2 linked regions of the Pigmentiphaga sp. H8 genome follow. The protein of the gene in region 2 interacts with the protein of the main gene of each other region in a pairwise test. Links are inferred from orthologs where the notes say so. Each region holds a gene or a part of one and is shown on either strand. Other genes may lie near its edges. The genes, in order: gyrB and gyrA.

The links.
Region 1: the proteins of gyrA (region 2) and gyrB interact in binary tests that used the Escherichia coli proteins (3 or more experiments, as listed by UniProt). The link is inferred for Pigmentiphaga sp. H8 from one-to-one orthologs.

Annotation. Positions count from the first base shown.
Region 1 is NZ_CP033966.1:2,834-19,980, reverse strand. The notes cover bases 14,070-17,147. They hold gyrB (DNA topoisomerase (ATP-hydrolyzing) subunit B), read right to left. Parts: upstream 16,795-17,147; coding sequence 14,344-16,794; downstream 14,070-14,343. Other genes in these bases: dnaN (DNA polymerase III subunit beta), read right to left, coding at 17,063-17,147. Outside these bases: EGT29_RS00095 (tripartite tricarboxylate transporter substrate binding protein), read right to left, coding at 1-36; transcriptional regulator GcvA, read right to left, coding at 133-1,047; EGT29_RS00085 (class II aldolase/adducin family protein), read left to right, coding at 1,202-1,996; EGT29_RS00080 (NADP-dependent isocitrate dehydrogenase), read left to right, coding at 2,007-3,224; EGT29_RS00075 (enoyl-CoA hydratase/isomerase family protein), read left to right, coding at 3,357-4,142; EGT29_RS00070 (CaiB/BaiF CoA-transferase family protein), read left to right, coding at 4,155-5,354; EGT29_RS00065 (tripartite tricarboxylate transporter substrate binding protein), read left to right, coding at 5,406-6,374; EGT29_RS00060 (IclR family transcriptional regulator), read right to left, coding at 6,409-7,182; EGT29_RS00055 (fumarylacetoacetate hydrolase family protein), read left to right, coding at 7,236-8,165; EGT29_RS00050 (DUF2164 domain-containing protein), read left to right, coding at 8,197-8,472; EGT29_RS00045 (hypothetical protein), read right to left, coding at 8,483-8,734; EGT29_RS00040 (sulfatase-like hydrolase/transferase), read right to left, coding at 8,831-10,276; EGT29_RS00035 (tripartite tricarboxylate transporter substrate binding protein), read right to left, coding at 10,278-11,270; EGT29_RS00030 (LysR family transcriptional regulator), read left to right, coding at 11,404-12,339; EGT29_RS00025 (DUF4411 family protein), read right to left, coding at 12,445-12,942; EGT29_RS00020 (ImmA/IrrE family metallo-endopeptidase), read right to left, coding at 12,942-14,063. UniProt on the Escherichia coli protein: DNA gyrase negatively supercoils closed circular double-stranded DNA in an ATP-dependent manner to maintain chromosomes in an underwound state.
Region 2 is NZ_CP033966.1:1,844,107-1,851,245, reverse strand. What follows is about bases 2,706-5,903. They hold gyrA (DNA gyrase subunit A), read right to left. Parts: upstream 5,540-5,903; coding sequence 2,906-5,539; downstream 2,706-2,905. Other genes in these bases: EGT29_RS08720 (TRZ/ATZ family hydrolase), read left to right, coding at 5,691-5,903; serC (3-phosphoserine/phosphohydroxythreonine transaminase), read right to left, coding at 2,706-2,895. Also shown: EGT29_RS08740 (prephenate dehydrogenase/arogenate dehydrogenase family protein), read right to left, coding at 1-675; pheA (prephenate dehydratase), read right to left, coding at 690-1,772; more of serC, read right to left, coding at 1,765-2,705; more of EGT29_RS08720, read left to right, coding at 5,904-7,043. UniProt on the Escherichia coli protein: A type II topoisomerase that negatively supercoils closed circular double-stranded (ds) DNA in an ATP-dependent manner to maintain chromosomes in an underwound state.

The sequences.
Region 1 (17,147 bases), 1.8 Mb from region 2 along the record:
CGGGAAAGCAGACGTGATCCTGGCGGAATACGGCATGAGGTCTCCTTGAACGCCGGCGGCCCCTGCTTGGGAGACCGTCGAATTGCCGCTGATCGTAGAAGGGGCCCGCCACCGCGCACAAACCAGTATTTCTCACTCGGCCTTGAACTTTTCTAACGACTGGGCGGCGCCGCAGGCCACGAGCCATTCGCGGAAGGCGCGGATCTTCGCGTCGTCGGCACGCGCCTGCGGACAGACCAGGTGATAGCCGCGCGGGCGGCGCAGCACGAAGGGATGCGGCGCCACCAGCACGCCTTGTTCGAGGTCCCTGGCCACGTAGCGAAGCTGGCCCAGCGCGACGCCCAGCCCTTGTATGGCGCATTGGTAGATCACGCTCAGGTCTTCGTAGTAGACATCGCCGGCCGAGACCTTTCTTGCCGCGCCCGCCGCGGCGATCCAGTCGGGCCAGTGCTGCGGCCGCCGGTTCGAATGCAGCAGCGGCAGCTTGAGCAAGGCCGCGGTGCTGGCTTGGGCGGGCAGGGTAGCCGCCAGTGCCGGCGCCATGACGGGCGTCAGCGCATCGCTGAACAACAGATCGCCGCGCAGCCCCTCCCATGGCCCGTCGCCGTACAGGATGCCGACGTCCACGGTGTCGCGGCGGAAATCGACCGCGTCCACGCTGGCTGCCAGACGGATCTTGATCGTCGGATGAGCATGCTGGAAGGCGGGCAGCAGCGGAATCAGCCAGCGCAGGAAAAAGGTCGTATGCCCTCTTACCGTCAAGACCTGCGCCGAGCCCGAGGCCACCAGTTCCTGCGTGGCGCGCACGATCTGTCCGAACGCGACGCTGAGCCCCTTCGCGTAGACCTCGCCGCCGCGCGTCAGCCGGGGCGGCCGCTCGGTGCGGTCGAACAGCGCGAATCCCAGCCAGGTCTCCAGCGCCTTGATCTGGTGGCTGACGGCGCCCGGCGTGATGTGCAGTTCGGCGGCCGCCTCGGTGAAGCTCAGGTGGCGCGCCGCGCTCTCGAACACACGCAGCGGATTCAAGGGAGGAAGCTGAGGGTTCATGGCCACGCTCCAGCATTAGTTTTTCTAAAAACTGGATGAAGTATTTTGGATGGCGGCAGGCGGGATGGCCGCCTTAAGATGATCCGGCCGGCTGCCGCGGACGCGTCGCGGCAGACTACATCATCCGTCTGTGCGGCGGAAGCAGGAGCATTGCGTGAACCCAGACTACTCCACCGATTTCCCATCGATCAAAGACACGGTCGACGCCGCCGAATGGCACACCCGCACGGACCTGGCCGCGTGCTACCGGTTGATGGACCGGTACGGCATGACGGACATGATCTACAACCACATCACCGCGCAGATCCCGGGCAAGCACGAGCGCCTGCTGATCAATCTCTACGGGCTGCTGTACAAGGAGATCACCGCGTCCAGCCTCGTGGAGATCGACTACGGCGGCCACGTCCATCGCAGTCCGGCCACCGCGTACGGCATCAACCGGTCCGGCTACGTGATCCACGGCTGCATCCATCGGGCGCGGCCCGACGTGCACTGCATCATCCATACCCATACCCGCGCGGGCATGGCGGTGTCCGCCATGGACTGCGGCCTGCTGCCCATCACCCAGACGGCTTCGCGCTTCCACGGGCACATCGCCGAACACGCGTTCGAGGGTCCGGCCGTCGACCTGGCGGAACAGGCGCGCCTGATCGCCGATCTCGGCCCGCACAACGCCATGATCCTGCGCAACCACGGCCTGCTGGTCTGTGCGCCGTCGATCGCGCAGGCGTTCAACCTCATGTACCAGCTCGAGATGGCCTGCCGTGCCCAGGTCGACGCCATGGCGGGCGGCATCGGGCAGATCCGCATTCCGTCGGAAGAGGTCCTGGCGCGCTCCGCGCATCTCTACCAGCCCGGCACGCGCCGGCCCTACGGCGAACTGGAATGGCATGCGATGCTGCGCTGGCTGGACGCCGAACCCGGGGGCTTCCCGCGCCACGACCGCTGAGCCAGACCGCATGCGCAAGATCACCTTTCGTCATCCCATCGTCGAGATCGATGGCGATGAAATGACCCGCGTCATCTGGGCCTGGATCAAGGAAGCGCTGATCCTGCCTCACGTCGATGGCGAACTGCAGTACTTCGATCTCGGCCTGCGCAATCGCGACGCGACGCGCGACCAGGTGACGCTGGACGCCGCGCACGCCACGCTGCGCCACGGCGTGGCGGTCAAGTGCGCGACGATCACGCACGACGCGGCACGCATGCGCGAATTCGGCTCGCCCGCCATGCTGCCCAGTCCCAACGCCACCCTGCGCAACATCCTGAACGGCACGGTATTGCGCGAGCCCATCTGCTGCGCCAACATTCCCCGCCTCGTGCCGCACTGGGACCAGCCCATCGTCATCGCCCGCCACGCCTACGGCGACCACTCCAGCGCCAGCCAGCTCGAACTGCCGGGGCCCGGCACGCTCAGCATGCGCTTCACGCCCGACGACGGCGGACCCGCGCTGGAGCGCGAAGTCTGCCGCACCGACGGACCGGGCATCGCCATGGCCATGCACAACCTCGACGCCTCGATCGCCGGCTTCGCGCGCGCCGTGTTCCGCTACGGGCTCCAGCGGCGCTACCCCGTCTACCTGTCGACCAAGCACACCATCATCAAAACCTACGATGGGCGCTTCTCCGCCCTGTTCCAGGAGATCTTCGAAAGCGAGTTCGCATCGGCCTATCGCGCGGCCGGCCTGGCCTACGAGCATCGATTGATCGACGACATGGTGGCCAGCGCGCTCCGGTGGCGGGGCGGCTACATCTGGGCGTGCAAGAACTATGACGGCGACGTGCAATCGGACGCCGTCGCCCAGGGCTACGGGTCCCTCGGCCTCATGGCATCGGTGCTGATCACGCCCGACGGGCGGGCCTTCGAGGCGGAGGCCGCCCATGGCACGGTCACGCGCCACTATCGCGAGCACCAGGCCGGCCGGGCAACCTCGACCAATCCCATCGCCTCCATCTACGCCTGGGCGCGCGGGCTGCGGCAGCGCGCGGAACTGGACGGCACGCCCGATCTGGCCGCCTTCGCCGCCGCGCTGGAACGATCCTGCACCGCGACCGTGGAGGCGGGCTTCATGACCCGGGACCTGGCGGCCCTCGTGCACCCGGACCAGCCCTGGCTGAACACGCGCCCCTTTCTCGAACGCGTCGCGGCCACGCTGCACCAGGAGCTTGCCGCCTGAGGCTCCCGTTACACCCCCTTGTTTTTCACATACGTGAAATCGCTTTCACATGGGTGAAAGCAGCGTCTACCCCGTGTTTCCCGTCGAGATAATCCGCCGCATTCGATGCATGCGGCCACGACAGGAGACACCATGCCCCAGCACATCAGGATAGACAGACCAGGCCCCATCTGGCGGGTCGTCATCGACCGCCCCGACGCCAAGAACGCCCACGATCTCCAGACCTTCCAGGAACTGGTCGCTGCCTTCGACGAGGTCGAGGCCGACCCGGCTTGCCGCTGCGCCATCCTGACCGGCGCCGGCGACATCTTCAGCGCCGGCCAGGACCTGCGCTTCACCGCCCAGGCCGATCCCCAGGCCATCGACGCCTACGGCCGCTGGAACGTGGCCGCCCGGCAGCGCATCCAGCGCAACGCCAAGCCCGTGGTGGCGGCGGTGAACGGTCCGGCCATCGGCGGCGGCGCCTACCTGGCCACGTCCTGCGACCTGGTGGTCGCCGTCGACACCGCCTTCTTCCAGATGCGCGAGATCCAGGCCGGCAACCATAGCGGCGGCGCCTTCCTGTTCACCATCGGCCGCGCCCGCTCGCTGGAGCTGTCGCTGCTGGGCGGACGCCTGCCCGCGCCGCAGGCGCTGGAATGGGGCCTGATCAACCGCTGCGTGCCGGCGGCGGACTTCGATGCCACCGTGGACGAACTGGCGACCGCGCTGGCCGAGCTGCCGCCGCTGGCCATCCGCTACACCAAGAGCGCGACCAACCTGCTGCTGGACATGGCCGGTTTCAGCAACCACATGGAGGCCGGCGCGCCGATGCAGCGCTACCTGGGCCTGACGCCCGACGGCCGCGAGGCCAAGCGCGCCTTCAACGAACGCCGCAAGCCGGTCTTCACCGGGCAATTCCCCCGCGTCGCCGAGTAGGAGAACCCGACCGTGCCTCAACCCTTGCAAGGCTACCGGGTCGTCGACTTCACGCACGTGCTGTCGGGGCCCATCGCCACCAACTTCCTGCGCCTGCTCGGTGCCGAGGTCATCAAGATCGAATCGGCCGCCGGCGACACCATGCGCAACTACGGCGGCATCCAGTATGCCGACGGCATGGGACCGTCGTTCGCGTCGGTCAACTCGGGCAAGAAATCCGTCGTGCTCGATCTCAAGCGCGACGCCGACGTGGCGGTCGCGCGCGAGCTGATCGCCGGCGCCGACGTCGTGACCGAGAATTTCCGGCCCGGCGTCATGGACCGCCTGGGCCTGGGCTACGAGGCCTGCAAGGCCCTCAACCCGCGCATCGTCTTCTGCTCGATCTCGGGCTACGGCCAGCGCGGCGAGCTCCGCCACCAGCCCGCGATCGACCAGATCATCCAGAGCACCTCGGGCATGATGAGCCTGAGCGGCGAACCGGGCACCCCGCCGATCCGCATCGGCTATCCGGCGGTCGACACCTATTCGGGCCTGCTGGCCGCCTTCGCCATCGTCTCGGCCCTGCTGCAGCGCGGCCGCGACGGCCAGGCGCAGCAGGTGGACGTGGCCATGTACGACGCCGCGCTGGTGCTGATGATCTCGATGGCCGGCCCGCACCTGCTGACCGGCAAGCGGCCCGCCAAGCAGGGCAACCGCGGCTACAGCATGTCGCCCACCGCCGACACCTTCCCCACCGCGGCCGGGCACCTGACGCTGGGCGCGGTCCGCCAGGACCAGTTCGAGCGGCTGTGCCGCGTGATCGAACGCGAGGACCTGATCGCCGATCCGCGCTTCCAGGACCGCGGCACGCGGGTCGCCCATGGCGAGGCCTTGCAGCATGAGGTCCGCCAGGCGCTGGCCGGCCGCGGCGCCGCCGAGTGGGCGGCCCTGCTCAACGCGGCCGGCGTGCCGGCCGGCGAAGTGCGCGAACTGCCCGAGGCGCTGGCGCAGCCGCACCTGGACGACCGGCAATTGCTGCTGTCCATCCCGGCCGGCGCCCAGGCGCTGCGCGTGCTGAACGCGGGCTTTTGCTACGAACACGACGGCCCGGGCCTGAACGCGCCGCCGCCGGCACTGGGCCAGCACACGGCGGAGATCCTGGCCGGCCTGGGCCGCACGCCCGAACAGATCGCCGCCTTCCTGCACCGCGAGGATGCCCAGGCGAGATCCTGACGCCATCCGGGGCGAACCCGGGTACGACAATAATCCCAAGGAGACCCACCCATGAAGATCATGCATCTTGCCGGCGCCCTGTGCGCACTGGTCCTTTCGGCCTCGGCCGCGCAGGCGCGCGACGCCGCCTATCCCACCCAGCCGATCCGCCTGATCGTGCCCTTCGCGCCCGGCAGCACCAGCGACAACTCCGGCCGCATCGTCGCGCAGCAGCTCGCCACCCGGCTCGGCCAGGCGGTGACCGTGGACAACATGCCCGGCGCCGACGGCCGCATCGGCATCATGGCGGCCAAGAACGCGCCGGCCGACGGCTACACCCTGGTACTGGGCAGCTGGACCAACCTGTCGGTCAACCCCATTCTCGTCAAGGACCTGCCCTACGATCCGCTCAAGGACTTCAAGCCCATCTCGGGCGTCACCCGCAGCATGCTGGGCATCGCCGTGCCGGCCAACTCGCCGTACAAGACACTGGCCGACCTCGTCGCCGCGGCCAAGGCGCAACCCGAGAAGCTGAACTTCGGCAATTTCGCCTGGGGCTACCGCCTGGCCACCGAATGGTTCTCCAGCATCGCCGGCATCCGCTTCACGCCCATCTCGTACAAGTCGACCAGCCAGATGAACACCGACCTGATCGGCGGGCAGATCGACGTGGCGATGGACGGCGTGGCCTCGCTGGCGCCTTCGGCCAAGGCCGCCAAGCTGCGCATCCTCGCGGTCACCGGCGAAAAACGCCACGTCGAGTTCCCGGACGTGCCCACCATCCGCGAAAGCGGCTATCCCGACTACGCCATCTATGGCTGGTCGGCGTTGATGGCGCGCACGGAAGTCAGCGACGCGATCACGCGGCGCCTGGCCGACACCATGAAGGAGGTGCTTGATTCCAGGCCGGTGCAGGAGTTCGCGGAAAAGGGCGGCTCCGAACTGCTCAAGCGCGATCCCGAGCAGATGCGCGCCTTCAACGTGAAGGAAATCGCGACGCTGCGCACGGTTGCCGACAAAGCCGGGCTGGTCGCGCAATGAAAACGGCCGGACCGGTGCGGCACGCGCGCTCTGCTCAGTGTCCGAACTTGTCCGGCAAGGCCTCCATATGCTTGCGATGAAGCTCCACCACCCGCTGCAGCGCCTTCAGGAAATCGAGCTTCTTGGCGCGCAGCGCCACGAGGCTCGCGCCTATGCCCAGGGCCATTGGCGGCTGGTGGGCCGGCGCGGCCAGCAACGTCGTGATGATGCCGGCCCCCGGCGTCGATACGCCTTCGCTGTAGGCATAGCCGCTTTCGCGGTACTGCTGGATGCGCTTGCCCAGTTCCGCCATCGACACCCGGTGCTCCGGCGGTTCGTGCGCGTTGATCTGGTTGACCAGCGCCCACAGCTCGGAAGGCGGCTTGAGCGACAGCAGCACGGTGCCCATGGCCGACCGCAGCAGCGGCCGCAGCGTGCCCGGCGCCACGTCGCGCCGGTGCAGGGCATCCGGGCCGCGCACCACGTGGATGTACTGCACGTGGTGGCCGCTCTGTATGCCCAGCGTGGGCGTGCCGCCGGTTTCCTCGCGCATCTGGTACATCAGGCGGGCGATCGTACCGTCGGCCATCAGCGCATCGTTGACCCAGATGCCCAGCAGCGCCGCCTTCACCGTCGGCACGAAGGTCCGCTCGCTGGACGAGTGATCGAGATAGCCCATCTCGCTCAGCGTGCGCAGCAGGGCCAGGGTGCTCGAGGCCGGATAGTCCAGCGCCGCCGCGATCTCGCTCAGTGTCGCGGGCGCCTTGCGCCGCGCGAAGAATTCCAGAATCTCTATGGCCCGTTGGGCCGACTTGACCTTGGGCGCCATGTCCTTGCCTCCATCGTTGCGCCTACCCGCATTCTTTCAGCCAGGAACGAACCATGAAACTCGCCACCATTGAACTCGGCGGCCGCCCGCTGCCCGCACTCTTCCTGGACGACGGCCGCATCTGCGACCTCCAGGCCTTCGCCCAGGCCGCCCCGCGCGCCACGCTGCCCTTCCCGTGGCCCGAGACCGGCCGCCTGACCATGATCGACCTGGCCGCCGGCGGCGCCGCCACCTGGGCCTGGTGCCGCGACATCGCCGCCGTCGCCGACGCCCACCCGGTTTCGCCCGGCAGCTACCGCCTGCTGGCGCCCATTCCGCGTCCGCCCAAGAACATCTTCTGCCTGGGCCGCAATTATAGGGAGCACATCCAGGAAGATAACGCCTCGCGCAATCTCGATACCGACGTGCCCGAGCATCCGCAGTTCTTCACCAAGCCCTGGACCGCCATCGTCCCGCACGAAGGCGCCGTCCGCTACGACCAGCGCGTCACCCGCCGCCTGGACTACGAGGTCGAACTCGCCGTCGTGATCGGCCAGGGCGGCCGCGACATCGCCGAAGCCGACGCCCCCGGCCACATCTTCGGCTATACCATCCTCAACGACATCAGCGCCCGCGACCTGCAGAAGCGCCACGACCAGTGGTTCAAGGGCAAGGCCATCGACGGCAGCTGCCCCTTCGGCCCCTGGATCGTCTCGCCCGAGGCCGTCGGCGATCCCCACGCGCTGCGCATCTCGCTCAAGGTCAACGGCGAGCAGCGCCAGGACGCCAGCACCGGTGCGATGATCTTCTCCATCCCGCGCAGCATCGCGTCGCTGTCCTCGGGGCTGACGCTGGAACCGGGCGACGTGATCGCCACCGGTACGCCCTCGGGCGTCGGCTATGCGATGAACCCGCGCCAGTGGCTCAAGGACGGCGACGTGATCGAATGCGAGATCGAGAAGATCGGGAAGTTGGTGAACCGGGTGGAGGAGGTGATAAATTGAACGGCCCGGCATCCCTCGCCAGAAAGCCGACATGACCATCGAACTCGACAAGCAAGTCCGGACCACTGCCATCGCCTCGATCCAGCGCTACTTCGACCAGAACATGGAGGAGCCCATCGGCAACGTCGCCGCCGGCGGGCTGCTCGCCTTCTTCGTCGAAGAGATCGGGCCCGCGATCTACAACCAGGCGGTCGCGGACGTGCAGGAGCGGTTGCAGGTACGCCTGTCGGAGATCGACCTCGAGGTCCACGAGGAAGAGTTCGCCTACTGGCGCAAGTACGACCAGGCGGGCAAGGGGCGCCGCTAGCGCTCGCGCCTTACCCGCGGCGCGCCCACCACCACAGCCCCCAGGCCGCCAGCGCCGGGATGCCGAACAGCGCCACGTGGATGGGCAGTTCTTCGGCCAGGGTATAGCCGTGGGACAAGCCGGTACGCAGGTTCCAGGCCGATACGCCCAGCCAGGCCAGCGTAAAGAGGCTCGCGGTCCGGGTGCGATGCGGCAAGGGGGCCAGGCGCAGCAGCGCGATGGCCAGGATCAGTCCGACGGCGATGAGGATCAGGGTGCGCATGGGGGCCTCGATTGGGGTAACGCCAGCATAAGGCAAGCCAGGCGCCGGATAAACCCCGCCTTGCTGGATGGACTGTCCGGAAGGGCGACCCTGTCTTCAGGCGAACTTCGCGTCCACGCCCGGCGCCGGCGTGGCACCGAATCCTCCGCGCCGCACCACCGCTTCGCGGCCGCCGTGGGCTTCGATCAACGCATGCTGGTCGGCCTTGGCGATGCGATCCTGCGCCTCGGGATCGACGATCCGCCGCAGCGCCGCGGTCAGTTCGTCCACCACATGCGCATGCCGCCCGCCCGGGACGAGATCGATCCGCTCCTCGGGATCCGCGACCAGGTCGAACAACTGGGGTGCCATGTCCACGTAATGGATCAGCTTCCACCGGTCCTGCCGCAGCATGTAGGCGCCGGTGGCCGCGCCCGCCGCATGGTATTCCGAGAACACCGGGCGCGCCGGATCGTCCGGCGCCCGCGCCAGGTCGACCAGGGACCGGCCCGGCAGGTCGGCGGGCGCCTCCACGCCCATCCAGGCCAGCAGCGTGGCGCCCACGTCCACCAGCGACACGTGCGTGCCGACGATGTTGCGCGTCGAGCGGCCCGGCGCCCGCAGCAGCATGGGCACCCGCGCCGCTTCCTCGTACAGCGTGGACTTGCCCCACAGGGCCCGCGCGCCCATGTTGTCGCCATGGTCGCTGGTGTAGATGACCAGCGCCTCGTCGGCCAGCCCCGATTCCTCGATGGCCTGGCAGATCTGCGCGAAGTGCCAGTCCATGAACGAGCACAGCCCGCCGTAGCTCAGCAGGGCGCGGCGCCGCAGCTCGTCGTCGAAGAAGCTGTCGTGCGGAAAGCAGGTCCGCAGCGCGGCGATCCAGGGATGGTCCACCCGGTCGGCCGCCCGCGAAAGCTTGGGCAGCGGGATGTCGTCCAGCCGGTAGGCCGAGGCGAACGCTTCCGGGGCGATCAGCGGGAAATGGGGCGCCACGAACGAAGCGAACAGGACCCAGCCGTCATCCCGCGCATGCTCGCGTATCCATTTCGTCGATGCCTGCGCGATGGCCCGGTCATAGCGGGTATAGCTGCTTTCGCCGATGCCGATCTCCTCGGCCAGCGCGCGCGTCTTGTGCCGCACCGGCAGCGGATCGCGCACCGCGCCCAGCAGGTCCCCCACGCCGTTCACCACGTGCATGGGCAGGATCTGGCGGGTGAAGCCGGTGTCGTCGGTCTCGTTGCGAAAGTGCAGTTTGCCGATGGACGTCACGTCCACGCCGGCATCGCGCAATCTGTGGGTCCAGCCCGGCTGCTGGCCGGTGTAGGGCAGGGCGTTGTCCCAGTTGCGCGTCTCGTGGGTGTAGCGGCCCGTGGTGAACGAGGCGCGCGCGGGGATGCAGATGGGGGAATTGGTATAGGCCGACGCGAACCGGGTGTTGGCGGCCGCGAAGCGGTCCAGGTGCGGCGTGCGGATCCACGGATGGCCCGCGCACGACAGCGCGGCCCCCGAATGTTCGTCGGACATGACGACGATGGCGATACGGCGGGATCCCTGCTTCATCTCATGTCTCCTGCAACCCGCGTTCCTTGACGATCGTGCGCCACCGGGTCAGGTCGGCGACGACGTAGGCGGAGAAATCCTGCTGCGACATGGGCATGACGCGTATGCCCTCGCCGGCGAGCTTGTCCGCGGTTTCCTTGCGGCCCAGCACCTGGGCCACGGCGGCCGACAGGTCCCGCACCACGGCCGGCGGCAGATGAGCCGGTCCCATGATGCCCACCCACTGCACGGCCTCGAAATGGGGAATGCCGATTTCCTTCAGCGTGCGCACCTCGGGCAAGAGCGGATGGCGGTCCGGTCCGGTCACCGCCAGCGCGCGCAGCTTGCCCGCGCGGATGTAGGGCAGCACGCCCGCCAGGCCCGGCATCGCATATTGCACCTGGCCCGCCACCATGTCGTTGATGCCCGGCGCGATGCCGCGATAGGGCACGTGCAGGACGGACGTGTTCGTGGCCAGTTTCAGCCCCTCGAACACCAGATGGGTGATCGTGCCCACGCCGGCCGAGGCATAGCTCGCCTTGCCCGGGTGCGCCCGCACCTCGGCCAGGAAATCCTCGAAGCTGGCGGGTCCCGAGGGCTGGGCGACCAGCACGTTGGGCGCGCCGCCTATCATCGCGATGTGCGTGAAATCGCGGATCGGGTCATAGGGCACCTTGCGCAGCGCCGGCAGCGTGCCGTGAGTGCTGACGTAGCCGATCATCAAGTTGTAGCCGTCGGGCTCGGCCCGCGCCGTGGCCTGGCTGGCGATCTGCCCGCCCGCCCCGCCCTGGTTCTCGACCACCCACGGCTGCTTCATGCCCCGCGACAACTGGTCCGCCACGACGCGCGCGATCATGTCCGTGCCGCCGCCCGCGCTGACCGGCACCAGCAGGCGCACCGGACGCGAGGGATAGGACTGCGCCAGCGCGCAGGCCGGCACCAGCCCGGCCACCGCGGCGGATCGGGCGGCCATGGCCAGGACGCGGCGCCGGCCCGGATCGGTATGTTGAGTCATCTCCTCCTCCCTCCGCGGCCTGACATGCCTCGGGTTGCCGGGCAGTCTACTCAGCGCGTCAAGGGCGCGGAAGTACAATTCCTTTAGAACTTTTCTCAAAAAAATAGATAGCGGCCGGGCCTGGAGACGCTGCGTGGCACTCAATCTCGATCATCTGCGCGCGTTCCTGGTGGTGGTGGAAGAAGGCAGCATCAATCGCGCGGCCGCCCGCCTGCTGCGCGCGCAGCCCGCCGTGGGCCGGCAGATCCGGCTGCTGGAGGAATCGCTGGGCACGCCGCTGCTGGAACGCTCGTCCAGCGGCGTGCAGCCCACCAACGCGGGCGAACAGCTCATCGCCCATGCGCGGCGCATCTTCCGCGACGTGGCCGAGGCCGAAGCCGCCATGGCGCGCGTCGCCACGGAACCGGCCGGCGACCTGATCGTGGCCATTCCGACATCACTGGCCGACCAGCTCGGCCCCGTCCTGTTCGGCGCCATGCGCGACCGCCACCCGCGGGTGCGGTTGACGCTATTGGAAGGGGACAGCCATGCCATCACCAAATGGATGGCGGGCAACGAGGCCGACATAGGCGTGCTGCCCGAAGGCAGCTCGGACACCAGCCTGCATGCGGTCGAGTGCGGAAAGCAAGTGTTCTGCTTCTGCGGTCCTGCGGACGCGTTCCCGGTGCTGCCGGCGTCCATGCCGCTGGGGGATGCCTTGTCCTATCCGCTGGCCCTGTCCATCCCGCCGAACCGGCTGCGGCGGCTGGTCGACAGCGCCGCGGCCAGCCTGGGCCGCGAGGTGCGCCCCGTGCTGAACGCCAGTTCCAGCCCCTTGATTACCGCGCTGATGCGGCAGGGCGAGCTTTATACGATCCGGCCCCGCATCGGGCCGGCGCCGGCCGTGGTGGACGGCATCGCCTTCATCCCCATTGCGGAACCGGCCATCCAGCGCGGCATCAGCATCGTATGGAGCACCGCGCGGCCCTTGAGCCCGGCGGGAGAGGCGGCGCGCGCCACGCTGGAGGAATTGCTGCGCGGCATGGACGGCGCGCGGGCGCCGGGTTTCGGCTCAGCCCCGATGGCATGAAGGGTGAGAACCGGAGGTACTACAGATGAGAACATCAGTCACGATTGATGGACTTTCCGGTGGAACACCGCATATCTCTCTTAGATTTTTGTCCGGTGCCTAGCCTCAAGTTGGCGTTGGACCCAAGACGAACCGAGCCTGCTCCCTGCGCAACATTTGGTAGGGAGACATGAAGTCCACCCCTAGTCCAATGCATACATTAGGAATCTTGATTTTCTTGGCGGATGCTGACGCCACTTCGTGCGTCACCAGCGTATGAGGGCCGGTCAACGCAGCTGCAACCAACCAGAAGTCCGCTACCTGCATAAAGGTATTCACAGCCGCAGGCTCATACCCTTGTTGGACTACCCATGCGCTTACGTGCTGGGCGGCAGTGAGCACAGCAGCGTCTGGGGCCGTGAAGAATCCGTCCTCCCTACCCAGGGCCCACTCGGCCAATTCGTCCCCGCCACCAGTCAGTTCATCACCCACTTGGCGAATGCTGCGGAGCCGTCCGGCATCATATGTTTGGTCAAGCCAAGACCAAAATGCGGGGCAAAAGTCGAACCCGTACTGTAGATTCTTGGCCTGAATGAAGACGTTGGCATCCAGCAGGTAGGCCATCAGGTCGGAAATCCCAGTATTCGACCTAACTCGTTGAACGTGCCCGACTTTGCGATGCCAAGCATGCGAAATGCATCCCGGTACAAAGTTCGCCCTTCAAGAGTGCTTGCGACCAAGGACTGAGCAAATCGCTTGCTAACGCGAGCGACAGTGGTTCGATAGAAATCGCCTCCTCCTGCATTGCGCGCAGCCAAATTCTTCAAACGAGCCTCTTCATCCCGATAAGCCCCCCAGAACGCTGCTCTATCGAGATACCCCACGTCCAACATTCGTCGCAAGAGCACCAAGGTGCTGACCTTGAAATGTCGTGCCAGACGCTTCAATGCTGCATCCAGCACTTCATCGGCGCGAAGCGCATGAAGGAAACCCGCCTGAGGAACGAGCAGTTCGGCCGCCACCTGGTTGCACCACACCTCCACAGCATAGTCAGAAACTTCCGACATCCGAACATCCGACAAAGCCGACTGCCCCAGCCACAAATGCGCAAGCTCGTGCGCCAACGTAAACATCTGGGCAGCCTTGCTATCCGCCCCGTTGATGAACACCAAGGGTGCCAGCTTATCCGCAAGGGCAAAACCTCTGAACTCACGGGGGTCCAGCTGCCGGGTGTTGTTGTTCATCACCACCCCACTGACCATCACCATCACGCCCGCTTGCTCCGCCTGCGCAATGAACAGGCGCAATGCCTCAGCCCACGTCGGACATTCAGAACGAGCCTCCACGCTGAACCCGAGCACCTCGCGGATTCGTTGCGCCACTTCCATCGGCGGCGTCTCCATCGTCACGCTAGCGACGAAGGGTAGTGGTTCCTCGCCGTTAACCAGAGCTTCGTCCCGATACCAAGTTTGTCGTGTTTGACAGGTGAAAATCACATCCAGTAGATCGGCAGTCAGGCGTGGCGAATCTCGACCCATTGTCCGAAAATCGGGAATCGGCAAGTCCTCTCGCGGAGGCTCGGGAAGGAAGAAATACCCCAACGGCGCGTGCGTAGCCTGCGCGAACTGTTCGAGTTGGCGCAAAGTGGGCTGGATAGCGCCGGACTCCCACTCCATAAGACGAGGAAAACGCGTCAGCAACACAGCCTCATCCATCTGGGCGCGCTGGCGAGCCCAGATGAACATGATTGGTTGTATGGAGACGCGAGTCATGGTTGGAGTTTATATCGCAGCAATGTTTCGCACATCAACTGGCTGGTCACTGCGGGAGCAATATGGGTGCTACGGCGCTCGCATCGGAAAACATGCCGTCCATGTCGGCCGTGGGTTGTAGATGGTACGCACCACGGCCTCGCCAGCGCTGAAAAGGAGTTTTCTGAAAACGAAACACAAAAACGAACGACCACCAGAGGTGGCCGTTGAATTGTCTTACTGGACGGTCGATGCGCCGCAAGGCAGCCCTGACTCAGACGTCAATATTCCCCGCCATCAGCGCATGTGTCTCGATGAACGCGCGGCGCGGCTCGACGTGGTCGCCCATCAGCGTCGTGAAGATCTCGTCCGCCGAAATCGCGTCCTCGATCTGCACCCGCAGCAGGCGGCGCACGGTGGGATCCATGGTGGTCTCCCACAGCTGTCCGGGGTTCATCTCGCCCAGGCCCTTGTAGCGCTGCTTGGACAGCGAGCGCTCGGCTTCGGCGCGCATCCATTGCATGGCTTCGCGGAAGTCGGCCACCGGCAGTTCCTTGCGCTTGTCGCCTTCGCCGCGCTCGATCTTCGCGCCCGGGCCGATCAGGCCCTGGAAGGTCTGGGCGGCGTTGCGCAGCACGCTGTAGTCCGGGCCTTCGACGAAATGCGGGTCGATCACGCTGACGCGGATGTTGCCGTGGTGGTTGCGATGGATCTCCAGCTTGGACTGCTGGGTTTCCTCGTCTACGGAAACCTTGACCTGCACCACGCCGGGCATGGACGGGTCTTCCAGCTCGGCCTGCAGGCGCTGGCGCGACAGCTCGGCCTGGTCCACGGAAGACAGGTCCGCCTCGAAGCCGCGCACGATGGCCGACAGCGTGGCAAGGTCCACGAAGCGCGACAGGCGCTCGATCACGGTATCGGCCAGGTTGTACTGGCGCGCCAGTTCCTTCAACGCGTCGCCGGTGATGGGCTGGGCGTCGGCCGACGGGATCAGGCGGGCATCCTTGAGCGACAGCTCCAGCATGAAGGCGGCTTCTTCGGCGTCGTCCTTCAGGTAGCGTTCGTCGCGGCCGACCTTGACCTTGTACAGCGGCGGCTGGGCGATGTAGACGTAACCGTGCTCGATCAGCTGCGGCATCTGGCGGTAGAACAGCGTCAGCAGCAGCGTGCGGATGTGCGCGCCGTCCACGTCCGCGTCGGTCATGATGATGATGCGGTGGTAGCGCAGCTTGTCGATGTTGAAGTCGGGACCGATGCTGGTGCCCAGCGCGGTGATCAGCGTGGTGATCTGCTCGCTGCTGATCAGCTTGTCGAAACGTGCCTTCTCGACGTTCAGCACCTTGCCGCGCAGCGGCAGGATGGCCTGGAACTTGCGGTCGCGGCCCTGCTTGGCCGAGCCGCCGGCGGAGTCGCCCTCGACAATGTAGATCTCGGACTTGGACGGATCCTTTTCCTGGCAGTCGGCCAGCTTGCCGGGCAGCCCCGCGCCTTCCAGCACGCCCTTGCGGCGCGTCATCTCGCGCGCCTTGCGCGCGGCCTCGCGGGCGCGGGCGGCCTCGACGATCTTGCCGCACAGGGCCTTGGCGTCGATGGGGTTCTCGAGCAGCCAGCTTTCCAGGCTGCGCGCCACGGCGTCCTCGACCGAGGGGCGCACTTCGCTGGAGACCAGCTTGTCCTTGGTCTGGCTGCTGAACTTGGGCTCGGGCACCTTCACCGACAGCACGCAGGTCAGGCCCTCGCGCATGTCGTCGCCGGTGGTCTCGACCTTGGCCTTCTTGGCCAGTTCGTTTTCGTCGATGTACTTGTTGATGATGCGGGTCATCGCCGCGCGCAGGCCGGTCAGGTGCGTGCCGCCGTCGCGCTGCGGGATGTTGTTGGTGAAGCACAGCACGCTTTCGGTGTAGCTGTCGTTCCACTGCATGGCCACTTCCACGCCCACTGGCACACCCCCGGCCGACGACTCGGTGGCCACCGCGAAAACGTTGGGATGCAGCACGGTCTTGGCGCGGTTGATGTACTCGACGAAGCCCTTGACGCCGCCGCTGAAGGCGAAGTCCTCTTCCTTGCCCTGGCGCTCGTCCACCAGCTTGATGCGCACGCCGTTGTTCAGGAACGAGAGCTCGCGCAGCCGCTTGGACAGGATCTCGTAGTGGTATTCGATGTTGGCGAAGATCTGCGAGTCCGCCAGGTACTGCACCCGGGTGCCACGCTTGTCGGTCTTGCCGCTGACCTTCAGCGGCTCGACGCGTTCGCCGCGGCGGAACTCCATCTGGTGCAGCTCGCCGTTGCGCCGGATGCTGAGACGGAGCCATTCGGACAGCGCGTTCACGCAGGACACGCCCACGCCGTGCAGGCCGCCCGAGACCTTGTACGAGTTCTGGTCGAACTTGCCGCCCGCGTGCAGCTCGGTCATGACGATTTCCGCGGCGCTGCGCTGGAATTCGTCGTCCTTGTGCACGGCGGTCGGAATGCCCCGGCCGTTGTCGGACACCGAGATGGAGTTGTCGGCATGGATCGTGACGATGATCTCGTCGCAATAGCCGGCCAGCGCTTCGTCGATGGCGTTGTCCACGACCTCGAACACCATGTGGTGCAGGCCTGTCCCATCGGACGTATCGCCGATGTACATGCCCGGCCGCTTGCGCACGGCCTCCAGCCCCTTCAGCATCTTGATGGAGTCGGCGCCGTAGCTGTCCGACGAACCGGACGCCGGGCTCGCGGCCATCGCATTGCCAGCAAGAGTGCTATCGATCTCGCCCGTATCGGGCGCGGTATTCTGTTCGGTCATGAGTATGCAACCATCCACACTGCGCGGGCACGACTTCCGCCCTGCAGGAAAAAACTAAAAAAGAACAATCCACCCCATCCGGGGCAACGCCGGCACCGGCGCAACAAACCAAGCCCCTTCCCCCCAGACCCGGGATGCGGTGGATCCGGCTCCGCCGGTCCACCCGCATCGCCCCTGGGGGCGCGCGTAAGCGCGTAGGGGGGGCCTATATCCGCATAGGCATCACGACATACTTGAAGTCCGTGTCGTCGGGCAAGGTGATCAGCGCCGAGGAGTTGGCGTCGCCCACG
Region 2 (7,139 bases):
CAGCCGCAGGCCCGCATCGGCGGCTTCCAGAACCTGCGTCATGTAGGCGAAGGCCAGCAGGTGCGGCACGTGGCTGACCGAGGCGAGCACGGTGTCGTGTTCGCCCGGGCGCATCGTCCGGATCTCGGCGCCGCAGGTGGCCCACGCCCGTTCGACCAGGCCGACGGCCGCGGGCGGGTTCTCGTCCAGCGGAGTCAGGATCACCGTGCGCCCGCGGTACAGGTCGGCAAAGGCGGCGGCCGGGCCGCTTTGTTCGCTGCCGGCGATCGGATGGCCCGGCACGAACTGGCCGATGCGGGCGCCCAACGCCTCGCGCGCAGCGCGCACCACGTCCATCTTGGTACTGCCGGCATCGGTAACGACGGTGCCGGGCCCCAGATGCGGCGCCAGGCCGTCCAGGGTCGCGCGCGTCGCGCCCACCGGCACGGCCATCAGGACCAGGTCGGCCCGCGCGGCTTCTTCCAGCGAGACCGCCCGGTCGATCAGGCCCAGCTTGCGCGCCTGCTCGAGCGTCCCGGCCTGGCGGCCGACGCCCCAGACCTCGCCGACCTGCCCCGCGCGCCGCAGCGCGGCGGCGAACGAACCGCCGATCAGCCCCACGCCCACCACCGCGAGTACCGGCACCAGGGGCTGCGGGGAACCAGGGGCTTCCCGAGCCGAATCCGGATGCGACATGGGTACGTCTCCGCTCAAGCAGATACCGGGTACGACCCCAGCACCTTGAGGAACGCCACGCGCGCCTGCAGCGCGGCCAGCGCCTTGGCGACCTTGGGGTCCTGGCGATGGCCTTCGATATCGACGTAGAAATAGTATTCCCACTGGCCGGTGCGGGCCGGGCGGGACTCGAAGCGCGTCATGGACACGTCGTTCTCGGCCAGCGGGGCCAGCATCTGGTAGACCGCGCCCGCTTCGTTGGGCACGGCCAGGATCAGGCTGGTCTTGTCGCGGCCCGAGGGCGTGGTCTCGAGATGGCCGATGGCCAGGAAACGGGTGCGGTTGTGCGGATCGTCCTGGATGCCCGAGGCCACGATCTTGAGCCCCCAGCGCTGCGCCGCCTGCTCGCTGGCGATGGCCGCCACGGCAGGGTCCTCGGACGCCAGGCGGGCCGCCTCGGCATTGCTGGCCGCCGACGCCCGGGCCAGCTCGGGATGATGGTCGGACAGCCAGCCCTGGCACTGCGCCAGCGACTGCGGATGCGAGCGGATGACGCTCACGCCGTCCAGCGTGCCGCTTTGGGTCATCAGGCACTGCACCACGGCGACCGAACGCTCGCCCAGCACCTTCACCGGCGAGGACAGCAGCAGGTCCAGCGTGCGGTTGACCGCGCCTTCGTTGGAGTTTTCCAGCGGGACGATGCCGAAGTCCGCGCGGCGGGTTTCCACCGAGCGGAACACTTCGTCGATCGTGCCGCACGAAATGGCCTCGACCGCGTGGCCGAAATGCGCCAGCACGGCCTGCTCGGAATAGGTGCCCTGTGGCCCCAGATAGGCGACGCGGGCGGGCTGCTCCAGCGCGCGGCACGCCGACATGATCTCCATCCAGATGGCCGACAGCGCCTGGCCGGGCAGCGGCCCGGCGTTGAGCTCCTGCAGCCGCCGGATGACCTGGGCCTCGCGTTCGGGCCGGAACACGGCCCCGGCGTGGTGCTCCTTGGCCATGCCCACCGCCTGCGCCGTGCGCGCGCGCTCGGACAGGAGTTCGAGCACCTGGGCGTCGATGGCGTCGATGCGCTGGCGCAGCGGCCCCAGCTTCTTTTGCAGATCGTCATCCATGGCTGCGCTCGAATTCCTTCATGAAGTCGACCAGGGCGCGCACGCCCTCGATGGACATCGCGTTGTAGATGGACGCGCGCATGCCGCCCACGCTCTTGTGCCCCTTGAGCTGCAGCAGATGCGCGGCTTCGGCCGCCTTCAGGAACGGCGCGTTCAGCGCATCGTCGCGCAGCATGAACGGCACGTTCATGCGCGAGCGGACGGGCCGGTGCACCGGATTGCGGTAGAACGAGGTGCTGTCGAGGTAGTCGTACAGCAGTCGGGCCTTGGCCACGTTGGCGGTTTCCATGCCCGCCACGCCCCCGCGCTGCTTGAGCCACTTGAACACCAGGCCGGCGATGTAGATCGCGTAGGTGGGCGGCGTGTTGAAGCGCGAGCGCTCTTTCGCCACGATGGCGTAGTCGAACGCCGACGGACAGATGGGCAGCGCCTGGCCCAGCAGGTCCTTGCGGACGATGACGATGGTCAGGCCGGCCGGCCCGATGTTCTTCTGCGCGCCGGCGTAGATCAGCCCCGCGCGGCGCACGTCCATCGGCCGCGACAGGATGTGCGAGGACGCGTCCACGGTCAGCGCGGTATCGGGCGCGCCCAGCGCGGCCAGGTCCGGCCAGTCCATGAACTCCACGCCGCCGATGGTCTCGTTGCTGCACAGGTGAAGGTAGCTCGCCTGCGGACGCACGCGCCAGGAGCCGGGGTCCGGCATATAGGTCCATGGGCCTTGCTGCGCACCGTCCACGACGGCGGCCTGCTCGGACGTGGCGGCCACGGCCACGTCGCCGTAGCGGCGCGCTTCCGCGCAGGACTTGACCGACCACGAACCGCTTACCACGTAGTCGGCCGCATGCGCCTCGCGGCGGCCGATCAGGTTCATCGGCGCGATGGCGTTCTCGCCCAGTCCGCCGCCCTGCAGGAACAGCACGGCGTAGTCGTCCGGAACCGAGAGCAGTTCGCGCAGGTCGGCCTCGGCCTCGTCGCAGATCTGCTCGAAGTGCTTGCCGCGATGGCTCATCTCCATCACCGACATGCCGCTGCCGTGCCAATCCAGCATTTCGGCCGCCGCCTGTTGCAGCACGGCCTCGGGAAGGACGGCCGGACCGGCCGAGAAGTTGTAGGGTCGATTCATGGCAGCCGCCTTATTCGGCCTCGCTGGAAGACGGGGCCTGCGGTTCGGCGTCGGCGCCGTCGCCTTCGGGCTCCTCGGTATCGGACTCGACCACGCGCTGCACGCCCGACAGGTGCGTGCCCTCGTCGATGTTGATGAGCGTGACACCCTGCGTGGCCCGGCCCATTTCACGGATCTCGCTGACACGCGTGCGCACCAGCACGCCGCCGGTGGTGATCAGCATGATCTCGTCGGTCGGATCCACCAGCACGGCGCCCACGACCTTGCCGTTGCGCTCGGACGTCTGGATGGCGATCATGCCCTTGGTGCCCCGGCCATGGCGGGTGTATTCGCCGATGGGCGTGCGCTTGCCGTAGCCGTGCTCGGTCGCGGTCAGCACGCTCTGGATTTCGTTCTCGGCCACCAGCAGCGAAATCACCGTGTGCGAGTCCTCCAGCATCATGCCGCGCACGCCGCGCGCGGTGCGGCCCATGGGACGCACGTCGTTCTCGTCGAAGCGCACGGCCTTGCCGGCATCGGAGAACAGCATCACGTCATGCTTGCCGTCGGTCAGCGAGGCGCCGATCAGGTAGTCGCCGTCGTCCAGGTCCACCGCGATGATCCCGGCCTTGCGCGGATTGGAGAAGTCGGACAGCGGCGTCTTCTTGACCGTGCCCTTGGCCGTGGCCATGAAGACGTAGTGGTCCTCGCTGTATGCCTTGACGGTCAGCACCACCGTGATCTTCTCGCCTTCCGACAACGGGAACATGTTGACGATGGGCCGGCCGCGCGAGTTGCGGGTGCCCTGCGGCACTTCCCAGACCTTCAGCCAGTACACGCGGCCGCGGTTGCTGAAGCACAGGATGGAGTCGTGCGTGTTGGCGATGAAGAGCTGGTCGATCCAGTCGTCTTCCTTCGTGGCCGTGGCCTGCTTGCCCCGTCCGCCGCGCTTCTGCGCGCGGTACTCGGACAGCGGCTGGCTCTTGATGTAGCCCGAATGGGACAGCGTCACCACCATGTCGGTCGGGGTGATGAGGTCCTCGGTGTCGAGCTCGGTGGCGTTCAGCTCGATGTGCGAACGGCGGATGTCCTTCGTGTCGGTGCCGAACTCGGCCTTGATGGCCGACAGTTCGTCGCCGATGATGGTGGTCACGCGCTCGGGCTTGGCCAGGATGTCGAGCAGGTCGGCGATGTTGGCCATCACGTCCTTGTACTCGCCCACGATCTTGTCCTGCTCCAGGCCGGTCAGGCGCTGCAGGCGCATGTTCAGGATTTCCTGGGCCTGCGTATCGCTCAGGCGGTACAGGCCGTCGGCCTGCATGCCGAAGTCCTCGGGCAGGCCCTCGGGACGGTAGGCGCTGCGGCCGCCGGCCGTATCGGTCTCGGCGCGCGTCAGCATCTCGCGCACCAGCGACGAGTCCCAGGTGCGGGCCATCAATTCCTGGCGGGCGATGGGCGGCGTCGGGGCCGCCTTGATGATGGCGATGAAATCGTCGATGTTGGCCAGCGCCACGGCCAGGCCTTCGAGCACGTGGCCGCGCTCGCGCGCCTTGCGCAGCTGGAACACCGTGCGGCGGGTCACGACCTCGCGGCGGTGCGCAAGGAAATACTCCACCATCTGCTTCAGGTTCAACAGGCGCGGCTGGCCTTCCACCAGCGCCACCAGGTTCATCCCGAAGGTGTCCTGCAGCTGGGTGTTCTTATAGAGGTTGTTGAGCACAACCTCGGGCACTTCGCCACGCTTGAGCTCGATCACGACACGCATGCCGTCCTTGTCGGACTCGTCGCGGATGTCGGAGATGCCCTCGACCTTCTTCTCGTTGACCAGTTCGGCGATGCGCTCGAGCAGCGAACGCTTGTTGACCTGATACGGGATCTCGTCGACCACGATGGCCTGGCGGCCACCCTTCTCGACGTCCTCGAAATGGGTCTTGGCCCGCATCACCACGCGGCCACGGCCGGTGCGATAGCCTTCGCGCACGCCGGACATGCCATAGATGATGCCGCCCGTGGGGAAGTCGGGGGCGGGAATGATCTCGATCAGCTCGTCCACCGTGCACTCGGGATTGCGCAGGCAGTACAGGCAGCCGTCGACGACTTCGGCCAGGTTGTGCGGCGGGATGTTGGTGGCCATGCCCACGGCGATGCCGGAGCTGCCGTTGACCAGCAGGTTGGGCAGGCGTGCCGGCAGCAACAGCGGTTCTTTCTCGCTGCCGTCGTAGTTGGGCCCGAAATCCACCGTTTCCTGGTCGATGTCGGCCAGCAGCTCGTGCGCGATCTTGGCCAGGCGGATTTCCGTGTACCGCATGGCCGCCGCGCCGTCGCCGTCGACCGAACCGAAGTTGCCCTGGCCGTCGACCAGCATGTAGCGCAGCGAGAAGGGCTGGGCCATGCGCACGATCGTGTCGTAGACCGCCTGGTCGCCGTGCGGGTGGTACTTACCGATGACATCGCCGACGATACGGGCCGATTTCTTGTAGGCCCGGTTCCAGTCGTTGTTCAGTTCGTGCATCGCGTACAGCACGCGCCGGTGCACCGGCTTCAGACCGTCTCTGACGTCGGGAAGGGCGCGGCCGACGATCACGCTCATCGCGTAATCCAGGTAGCTGCGGCGCATTTCCTCTTCAAGAGAGATCGGTAGTGTTTCCTTGGCGAAGGAATCCATGGGCAAGCTGCATCAAGAGGTGTTGTCCATCCCGCTCGCAAGGCATTTCGCGAGGGCAAAACAGCTTGCGAACGAACGGCGGGCGAAGCTTGGGAGTTTATCACCCCGGCCTGGCGTTATGCTTAGGGCCCCGCCCCCACCCGCCCCGTCCATGGCCTCGACCACCCTGCTGCTTCCCGACTGGCTGATTCCCGTCGAACCCGACCAGGCCGTCCTGGCCGGCCACGGCATTGCCGTCCGCGACGGCCGGATCGCCGACATCGCACCGCACGCCGTCCTGCGCAGCCGGCATCCGGACGCCGCCGAACAGGCCTTGTCCGGCTGCGCCCTGCTGCCCGGCTTCGTCAACCTGCATACGCACGCGGCCATGAGCCTGTTGCGCGGCGCCGGCGACGACCTGCCGCTCATGACCTGGCTGCAGGAACGCATCTGGCCCATGGAACGCAAGCTGATGTCCGCCGATTTCGTCTACGACGGCAGCGTCCTCGCCTTCGCCGAGATGCTGGCCGGCGGCACCACCTGCTGCGCCGACATGTACTTCTACCCCGAAGAGGTCGCGCGCGCCGCGCTGTCGATGGGGATCCGCGCGGCCGTGGGCGGCACGGTGTTCGAGATTCCCGACGCGCCCCCCGCCGAGCAGATGCTCGCCCAGGCCCTGGCGGCCCACGAAAAGTACCGCGGCGAACCCGGGCTGCGCTTCATGCTGGCCCCCCACGCCCCCTACACCGTGGGCGACGACATGCTGCGGCACCTGGCCGCCGTGGCCGAAGAGGCCGACCTGACCATCGCCATCCACCTGCACGAGACCCGCCAGGAAGTGGACGAGGCGCTGGCCATGCACGGCATGCGCCCCACCGAGCGCCTGGCCCACCTCGGGCTGCTGTCCCCCCGCCTGGTGGCCGTGCATGGCGTCCACCTGGACGCCGACGACATCGCGCTGCTGGCCGCCCATGGCGCCAGCCTGGCCCATTGCCCGGCATCGAACCTCAAGCTGGCCAGCGGCCTCGCCCCCGTCGCCCGCCTGCTCGAGGCCGGCGTCAACCTCGGCATAGGCACCGACGGCGCCGCCAGCAACAACCGCCTGGACATGCTGTCGGAACTGCGCCTGGCGGCCCTGCTGGCCAAGGGCGCGAGCGGCGACGCGCGCGCGCTGCCCGCCCACCGGGCGCTGCATGCGGCCACCCTGGGCGGCGCGAAGGCGCTGGGATGGGACCGCGAGATCGGCTCGATAACGCTGGGCAAATACGCCGACCTGGTGGCGATCCGGCTCGATTCCGCCCGGCTGGCGCCGGTGTTCGACCCGGTTTCCCACGTGGTCTACGCGGCCGGCAGGGAGGACGTGGAAGAGGTCTGGGTAGGCGGCCAATCAGTTGCGAAAAAGCTACAACTCACCAATTCACCATCAAAAAGCGATCTCGAAAGGATAATGTCCCGGTTATCGCAGTGGCGCTTGCGTGCAGCCGGTGTGATTTCTGGCACAAACACTTACTTATCCCAGGAGTGAGTGGCATGAGAGAACAACCGCAATGCTATACTGGGCATGTATATCCATGTTGCGGCGGGGGTTCGCTGCGAGTTTCATTTCAAGCTAAGAGGAGAA